One region of the Shigella sp. SIG6 genome, then DNA from elsewhere that is predicted to be linked to it. Evidence: predicted binding sites of a transcription regulator. Region 1 holds the regulator's gene; each other region holds the start of a gene.
What was found. Region 1 encodes PurR, which represses purine synthesis genes. Its sites were predicted from a motif close to CANGCAAACGTTTGCNTG; they were not measured.
Positions count from the first base shown of each region.

Region 2: a site for PurR is predicted at 909-926, ahead of glyA (serine hydroxymethyltransferase). Genes of this name have one in related genera too.
Region 3: a site for PurR is predicted at 1,224-1,241, ahead of pyrC (dihydroorotase). Genes of this name have one in related genera too.
Region 4: a site for PurR is predicted at 1,564-1,581, ahead of gcvT (glycine cleavage system aminomethyltransferase GcvT). Genes of this name have one in related genera too.

Region 1 covers NZ_JBQZXC010000001.1:52,096-54,301, forward strand. Annotated here, with positions in the region: gene punR (DNA-binding transcriptional activator PunR) at 1-389, shown strand, start outside; gene purR (HTH-type transcriptional repressor PurR) at 386-1,411, opposite strand; gene cydH (cytochrome bd-I accessory subunit CydH) at 1,710-1,799, shown strand; gene ACUU1M_RS00270 (MFS transporter) at 1,965-2,206, shown strand, end outside.
Region 2 covers NZ_JBQZXC010000062.1:13,953-16,158, forward strand. Annotated here, with positions in the region: gene hmpA (NO-inducible flavohemoprotein) at 1-717, opposite strand, end outside; gene glyA (serine hydroxymethyltransferase) at 1,044-2,206, shown strand, end outside.
Region 3 covers NZ_JBQZXC010000002.1:87,591-89,796, reverse strand. Annotated here, with positions in the region: gene dinI (DNA damage-inducible protein I) at 1-53, opposite strand, end outside; gene pyrC (dihydroorotase) at 127-1,173, opposite strand; gene ACUU1M_RS00970 (lipoprotein) at 1,279-1,839, opposite strand; gene grxB (glutaredoxin 2) at 1,973-2,206, opposite strand, start outside.
Region 4 covers NZ_JBQZXC010000016.1:28,873-31,078, reverse strand. Annotated here, with positions in the region: gene gcvH (glycine cleavage system protein GcvH) at 1-356, opposite strand, end outside; gene gcvT (glycine cleavage system aminomethyltransferase GcvT) at 380-1,474, opposite strand; gene ACUU1M_RS04790 (hypothetical protein) at 1,765-1,848, shown strand; gene ubiI (FAD-dependent 2-octaprenylphenol hydroxylase) at 1,922-2,206, opposite strand, start outside.

The DNA of each region.
Region 1 (2,206 bases):
ATGGCCCGTTCAGTGATGATACGTTGCGCAACTGGCCGTCGTTGGTGCGCGAAGACACCTCGCGAACGCTACCTAAACGTATTACCTGGTTGCTGGATAACCAAAAAAGACTTGTCGTACCTGACTGGGAATCATCGGCAACCTGTATCTCGGCAGGATTATGCATAGGGATGGTGCCAACACATTTCGCCAAACCGTGGCTTAATGAGGGGAAGTGGGTAGCACTTGAACTGGAAAACCCCTTCCCGGATTCGGCATGTTGTCTGACATGGCAGCAAAATGATATGTCGCCTGCGTTAACCTGGCTGCTTGAGTATCTCGGCGATAGTGAGACGCTGAATAAGGAGTGGCTGCGGGAGCCGGAAGAGACTCCCGCAACGGGTGATTAACGACGATAGTCGCGGAACGGGCCGTCAGCCACGGAGCGGCGTTCAATCAAACGCGGATGCACTTCAATGGACTGCGGTTCTTCACGTTTGTTGACGATACGATCCAACAGCATGTTGAACGCTGTTTCACCCAGCGAATCTTTTGGCTGATGGATCGTGGTCAGCGCCGGCGTAAAATAGCGCGCGTTGCGCACGTTATCATAACCGATCAGCGAAACATCCTGCGGGACGCGCAGGCCCATTTCATCAGCAGCACAAAGTGCGCCCATTGCCATGATATCGCCACCACAGAAGACGGCAGTAGGGCGATGCGGCTGCGACAGGATTTGCTGCATGGCGCGATAACCGGATTCAGGTTCAAAGTCACCCTGCACAATCCAGCTTTCCGGCACCTTGATCATCGCTTCTTCCATCGCCTTCATAAAACCGGCAAGGCGGCCTGCGCCGGTGTTACGTTCCAGCGGGCCGGGGATGACGCCGATTTCGCGGTGACCGCGTTCAATCAGATAACGCCCGGCCATGTAGCCGCCTTCGAACGCGTTATCAATGACCGCATCGGTGAAGTCAGCTTTTGCTTCACCCCAGTCCATCACCACCATTGGGATATGGCGATACTCTTCCAGCATCGCCAGCAACGGCTCTGGGTACTCAGAACACATCACCAGCAGACCATCGACGCGTTTTTGCGCCATCATCGACAGATAAGCCCGCTGTTTCTCAAGATTGTTCCACGCATTACCCAGAATCAGGGTGTAACCTTTCTGGAAGCAATTTTTTTCAACTGCTTCAATGATCTCGGCAAAATAGGCCGCTTCGCTGCTGGTCGCCAGCAAACCGATAGACTTGGTGTGGTTAACCTTCAGGCTACGCGCCACCGCGCTAGGGGAGTAGTGTAATTCTTTAATCGCTGCCCACACGGCGTTGCGCGTTTCTTCAGCGACGAAACGTGTTTTGTTGATCACGTGTGACACAGTTGTAGTGGAAACGTTTGCTCGTTTCGCTACATCTTTTATTGTTGCCATTCCATTTCACTCCAGACCCTAACTTCAGCTCCTGCAAAATCGCAAGGTAAACGTTTGCCTTTACACACCTTACGCACAACAAAAGTGTTGCGGTACGCCGGAAAAACGACACGGAGCGTCAGGAAGGGGTCAATGGCCAGTACGCAAATAGTGTAAGCGTGGAATTTTGGCCGATCTTGACGAAAAGGGGAAGTGGTAAAAACACTTATCATTATAAATGACGGGAGATTTTTTCATCACAGTGTGTAAAAATGCGTAATATCACTTTTTGTGTGGTAATAAAAAAGGAGAAAACTTGATGAGCACCGACCTTAAATTTTCACTGGTAACAACGATTATCGTCCTCGGTTTGATCGTAGCCGTGGGTTTGACTGCCGCGCTGCACTGATTTCCTCTCGAGGGAGCGCGTTCTCCCTCGCATCTCCTTCCTGTTTGTTAGCAAAATGGCAAAAGTGTTTTCTCTTTTTGTTATTTTCATTTTTTTGTGATTGCTGTCATGCTTTCGCCACTTTAATTAATATCGCGTAATGACGCGAAGAGGTGGAGATAAGGCATGAAAATTAACTATCCGTTGCTGGCGCTGGCGCTGGCGATTGGCGCGTTTGGTATCGGGACAACGGAGTTCTCGCCAATGGGCTTGTTGCCCGTCATTGCGCGCGGTGTGGATGTCTCGATTCCCGCTGCCGGAATGTTAATCAGTGCCTATGCAGTTGGCGTAATGGTGGGCGCGCCGCTGATGACGCTTCTACTTTCTCATCGTGCCCGCCGCAGTGCGTTGATTTTCCTGATGGCAAT
Region 2 (2,206 bases), on a different contig from region 1:
AACATTGGCGTGATTGTGCAACCAGTTGGATACCAGCCCACCCTCTTCGCGTTTCACCGCGATACGATAGCCTTTGCCATCCGGTTTGCGAGTCAAAGAGTACTGACGAATTTCCTGATGCGGGAAACCTTCCGGCTTCAGCCAGACGCCGAGATATTGCCCCGGACGGTATTCTGCCACTGCGCCACCGTCGACCGGCTCCAGTTCGAAGCTGGTGATAAGCGCGCTGCGCGGTGTTTTAGCCACAATGCGGAAATCGCGAGTACCTTCCCAACCACCGGCTTTGCTGGCGTTTTCGTTATAGATTTCCGCCTCGCGATTGATAAATACATTAGCCAGTACACCATAGGCTTTACCCCACGCGTCCAGCACTTCCTGCCCCGGGCTGAACATTTCGTCCAGCGTTGCCAACAGGTGTTCACCGACGATGTTGTACTGTTCCGGTTTGATCTGGAAGCTGGTGTGCTTCTGCGCGATTTTTTCTACTGCTGGCAGCAGCGCAGGCAGGTTTTCAATATTACTGGCGTAGGCGGCAATAGCGTTAAACAGGGCTTCACGTTGATCGCCATTACGCTGGTTACTCATGTTAAAAATTTCTTTGAGTTCTGGGTTATGAGTAAACATACGGTCGTAGAAATGGGCGGTTAACTTTGGCCCCGTTTCCACCAGTAAAGGGATGGTGGCTTTTACTGTAGCGATGGTTTGAGCGTCAAGCATATGGTCTTCCTTTTTTGCATCTTAATTGATGTATCTCAAATGCATCTTATAAAAAATAGCCCTGCAATGTAAATGGTTCTTTGGTGTTTTTCAGAAAGAATGTGATGAAGTGAAAAATTTGCATCACAAACCTGAAAAGAAATCCGTTTCCGGTTGCAAGCTCTTTATTCTCCAAAGCCTTGCGTAGCCTGAAGGTAATCGTTTGCGTAAATTCCTTTGTCAAGACCTGTTATCGCACAATGATTCGGTTATACTGTTCGCCGTTGTCCAACAGGACCGCCTATAAAGGCCAAAAATTTTATTGTTAGCTGAGTCAGGAGATGCGGATGTTAAAGCGTGAAATGAACATTGCCGATTATGATGCCGAACTGTGGCAGGCTATGGAGCAGGAAAAAGTACGTCAGGAAGAGCACATCGAACTGATCGCCTCCGAAAACTACACCAGCCCGCGCGTAATGCAGGCGCAGGGTTCTCAGCTGACCAACAAATATGCTGAAGGTTATCCGGGCAAACGCTACTACGGCGGTTGCGAGTATGTTGATATCGTTGAACAACTGGCGATCGATCGTGCGAAAGAACTGTTCGGCGCTGACTACGCTAACGTCCAGCCGCACTCCGGCTCCCAGGCTAACTTTGCGGTCTACACCGCGCTGCTGGAACCAGGTGATACCGTTCTGGGTATGAACCTGGCGCATGGCGGTCACCTGACTCACGGTTCTCCGGTTAACTTCTCCGGTAAACTGTACAACATCGTTCCTTACGGTATCGATGCTACCGGTCATATCGATTACGCCGATCTGGAAAAACAAGCCAAAGAACACAAGCCGAAAATGATTATCGGTGGTTTCTCTGCATATTCCGGCGTGGTTGACTGGGCGAAAATGCGTGAAATCGCTGACAGCATCGGTGCTTATCTGTTCGTTGATATGGCGCACGTTGCGGGCCTGGTTGCTGCTGGCGTCTACCCGAACCCGGTTCCTCATGCTCACGTTGTTACTACCACCACTCACAAAACCCTGGCGGGTCCGCGCGGCGGCCTGATCCTGGCGAAAGGTGGTAGCGAAGAGCTGTACAAAAAACTGAACTCTGCCGTTTTCCCTGGTGGTCAGGGCGGTCCGTTGATGCACGTAATCGCCGGTAAAGCGGTTGCTCTGAAAGAAGCGATGGAGCCTGAGTTCAAAACTTACCAGCAGCAGGTCGCGAAAAACGCTAAAGCGATGGTAGAAGTGTTCCTCGAGCGCGGCTACAAAGTGGTTTCCGGCGGCACTGATAACCACCTGTTCCTGGTTGATCTGGTTGATAAAAACCTGACCGGTAAAGAAGCAGACGCCGCTCTGGGCCGTGCTAACATCACCGTCAACAAAAACAGCGTACCGAACGATCCGAAGAGCCCGTTTGTGACCTCCGGTATTCGTGTAGGTACTCCGGCGATTACCCGTCGCGGCTTTAAAGAAGCCGAAGCGAAAGAACTGGCTGGCTGGATGTGTGA
Region 3 (2,206 bases), on a different contig from region 1:
ATAGCCCCAGCTGGCAATGGAGAAGTTTTCGCTATGGTGACTTCAATTCGCATAATAGCCCCCTGTTGAATATACTGGTTATTTATACAGGTAAAATAACCTAATGACAACAGGAAGCTACGATTTTTATTGTTTAACGGACCAGCGTACCGTTTCCCCGGCGAGGAATGGCACCAGGGTGTCATCAGTCAGTGCGATGCTTTCAGCAACCTGTTGCTCTTCACGTACCAGTTCGATGAATGTGTCGTTGACCGGCAAGCCATAGAACTGCGGGCCGTTTACAGAACAGAATGCTTCAAAGTGCTGCAGAGCATTCATCTCTTCAAAGACGGTAGCGTAACTGCCCAGCGCGGTTGGGGCGTTGAAGCAGCCCGCGCAGCCGCAACTGCTCTCTTTGCGATGACGTGCATGTGGCGCAGAATCCGTACCGAGGAATACTCGATTAAAACCGCTGGCGACCAGTTCACGCAATGCCTGTTGGTGAATATTGCGTTTGAGGATGGGTAAACAATACAGGTGCGGACGTACGCCACCAACCAGCATATGGTTGCGGTTAAACATCAGATGCTGCGGAGTGATGGTGGCAGCCAGCCGTTCATTTCCGTCACGGACATAGTCGGCAGCATCTTTGGTGGTGATGTGCTCAAAAACGACTTTCAGCGCAGTCAGGCGCTGGCGCAGAGGTTCCATCACGCTTTCTATAAAGCGCGCTTCACGATCAAAAATGTCGATATCTGCATGTGTCACTTCACCATGCACCAGTAGCGGCATACCGATTTTTTCCATGCGCTCAAGTACCGGCATGATTGCGTCAATTGACGTCACGCCGTGGCTGGAGTTAGTGGTTGCGTTTGCCGGGTAAAGTTTTGCAGCGGTGAACACGCCTTCATTAAATCCGCGCTCCAGCTCATTAGGATCCAGCGAATCTGTTAAATAACAGGTCATCAATGGGGTGAAATCGTGCCCGGCAGGTACGGCGTCAAGAATACGTTGGCGATACGCCACGGCAGCCTCAACTGTGGTCACGGGCGGAGCCAGATTGGGCATTACGATAGCCCGTCCATAAATTTCGCTGGTATACGGCACGACAGTTTTTAACATGTCGCCATCGCGGAGGTGAAGGTGCCAGTCGTCTGGGCGGCGGATCTTTAATACCTGGGATGGTGCAGTCATTAATCTCTATGCTCCGGCTGAAGGGATGTTTTTGCCGGACACAAAGGATAAGCGGAAACGTTTTCCTTTGCACGAAAAATAAAGGGCGCGAATGCGCCCTCGTCATTAATCCGTAAACGGAATGACAATTTCGCCTGGCTTCACTTCAATGCCTTTCGCCAGTTTTTTCGCCATTGCTTCGCCCTGACTGCCATCTTCGCGCAGGATGTAAGCAGGTTGCTGGTTAAAGTAATTGCGTAATGCCTGGTTCAAATAGGGAAGCAACGTTTGCATCACCGTTTGCATTTTTTCCGGTTGTACCGTCGCATCGACCACTTCCATCTCTTTCAGGAAGATCGCACCTTTTTCTTTATCAAACACGGGCAGCGCTTTCAGCTTCAGTTTCATGGTCGCTTTCTGACTACCGAACAGGGAGTTCATGTCCAGATTGGCGTCTCCGGTTAGGGTAACCTTATTCGGCTCTTCGCGACCAATTTGGCTGGTCAAGTTTGTCAGAACAATATGGGCGTCAGCCACGCCGGGTAAACCGATATCTTTTGAGAAATTATTATGTTTCGCAAGCGACTGGTTAATTTCTTGTTCGGTGATGGTGTATTGGGTGAGTTGATTACAGCCAACGAGCAGGCCACTGACGATCAATGCAGCGGCAAATAAAAACTTGTTCATGGTAGTCCTCGACATGAAATCTGCGTCAATATCCTGACACAACGCAGCATGTGTCACCAGCGATAAACTCGCCAGCAGAAAAAACTGAAAACGGCGGCAACCCGCGAATACAGGCTGCCGCGGCGGGTCAGGATTAAATCGCCATTGATGATAACAAATTGATTTGTGTCTGTTTCGCCATATTATCGCGGTAATCAGCAACGCGGCTTGGCCAGTTGATTCCGGCTACCAGCGTCAGATTACGCAGTAGCGGAAATAGCTGAATATCATCTTCCGAAAGTTCGCCATTCACGGCGTTCGGTTTGACGATCAGTTTGTCCAGCGCACGCAAATCATCGCTGATATTCTTAATCAGACCGTCAGAGTG
Region 4 (2,206 bases), on a different contig from region 1:
GCATCCAGCAGTGATTCCAGTTCGCTTTCATCGCTGGCTTTGATTTTAAAGATCCAGCCGCCTGCATACGGTTCGCTGTTCACCAGTTCCGGGGAATCGCTCAGTGCGTCGTTTACCGCCACGATTTCACCGCTTACTGGCGCATAAATGTCTGACGCCGCTTTTACCGATTCGGCAACCGCGCAGTCATCGCCCGCGCTAACCGTTGCGCCCACTTCCGGCAGGTCAACAAACACCATATCGCCTAACAGCTCCTGAGCATGTTCGGTAATACCAACGGTGTAAGTGCCGTCGGCTTCTTTACGCAGCCATTCGTGTTCTTTGCTGTATTTCAGTTCTGCTGGTACGTTGCTCATCAATCAATCTCCAAAAAAGTAAATCACGCGACGGCTTTGCCGTTACGCACAAAAACAGGTTTTGTCACTTTAACCGGCATTTCACGGTTGCGAATTTGCACAATCGCCGTTTCGCCAATACCTTCCGGCACGCGCGCCAGCGCAATGCTGTAACCCAGCGTCGGGGAGAAAGTACCGCTGGTGATAATGCCTTCATGCTGGTTGCCCTGCGCATCGGTAAAGCGTACCGGCAGTTCATTACGCAGCACGCCTTTTTCGGTCATCACCAGACCAACCAGTTTTTCTGTACCATGCTCACGCTGCACTTCCAGGGCTTCACGACCGATAAAGTCACGATCTGTCGGTTCCCAGGCGATAGTCCAGCCCATGTTGGCGGCTAAAGGAGAAATAGTTTCGTCCATCTCCTGACCATAAAGATTCATGCCCGCTTCCAGACGCAGCGTGTCACGCGCCCCCAGACCGCAGGGCTTAACGCCCGCTTCCACCAGCGCACGCCAGAAATCGGCCGCTTTTTCATTGGGCAGCGCAATTTCATAGCCCGCTTCACCGGTATAACCAGTGGTGGCAATAAACAGATCGCCCACCTGCACGCCAAAGAACGGTTTCATCCCTTCCACCGCCTGAAGCTGAGCATCATTAAACAGTGTGGCAGCTTTTGCCTGAGCATTCGGCCCTTGCACGGCAATCATGGAAAGGTCATCACGAACGGTAATTTCGATGCCGAAAGGTTCAGCGTGTTGGGTAATCCAGGAGAGGTCTTTTTCGCGGGTGGCGGAGTTAACAACGAGGCGGAAGAAATCTTCAGTAAAGTAGTAGACGATGAGATCATCTATCACACCGCCAGAGGCATTCAACATCCCCGAGTAAAGGGCTTTGCCGCTTTTGGTGAGCTTCGCCACATCGTTCGCCAGCAGATAACGCAGAAACTCCCGGGTGCGGCTGCCGCGGAGATCGACGATGGTCATATGCGACACATCAAACATTCCGGCATCGGTACGTACCGCATGATGTTCGTCGATTTGCGAACCGTAATGCAGCGGCATCATCCAGCCGTGGAAATCCACCATGCGAGCGCCGCAAAGCGTGTGTTGTTCGTACAAAGGAGTCTGTTGTGCCATCTTGTCCTCATTGAATAAGCGGGGCTGACAACTTTTTCATGGTGAAATTATCACCACAAAACCCAGCATCGGAGCCACTCCCGGTCCCCAACGCAATCGTTCTCTTTTGCCTGAACTTACCACCGAAACAGACTGTTAACCATAAGGTAAAATTGATCATCACATTAGCTTATGGTTAAAAAATGCAAAAATCGCGACAGAATAAAAAACCAAAAAATACACCAATTTCTATACAAAGATGATGTGATGAGAAAGTCAATTTGAATAAGACAATATTAAGAGCTAAAAAAATGTCAAAAAACACTAAATCAAAAAATCATGGCATTAGAAAATATAATGCGAAAACGGAGGTGAAATTAGTTTATTTCAAATGAGGAAAATCTCCCGGCGAAAAAACCGGGAGATGAAAGTGTGATGGGTATCAAATAAACAACAGAGGAGAAATTTTTAACGCAGCCATTCAGGCAAATCGTTTAATCCCATTGCCTGGCGGATAAGTTGCGGCTTAACGCCAGGAAGCGTGTCGGCCAGTTTCAAACCAATATCACGCAGCAGTTTTTTCGCCGGATTAGCGCCGGAAAAGAGATCGCGAAAACCCTGCATACCAGCCAGCATCAGCGCCGCGCTGTGCTTGCGGCTACGTTCATAGCGGCGCAGGTAAATGTACTGCCCGATGTCTTTACCCTGACGATGCAACCGTTTCAGTTCAGCAATCAGCTCTGCGGCGTCCAT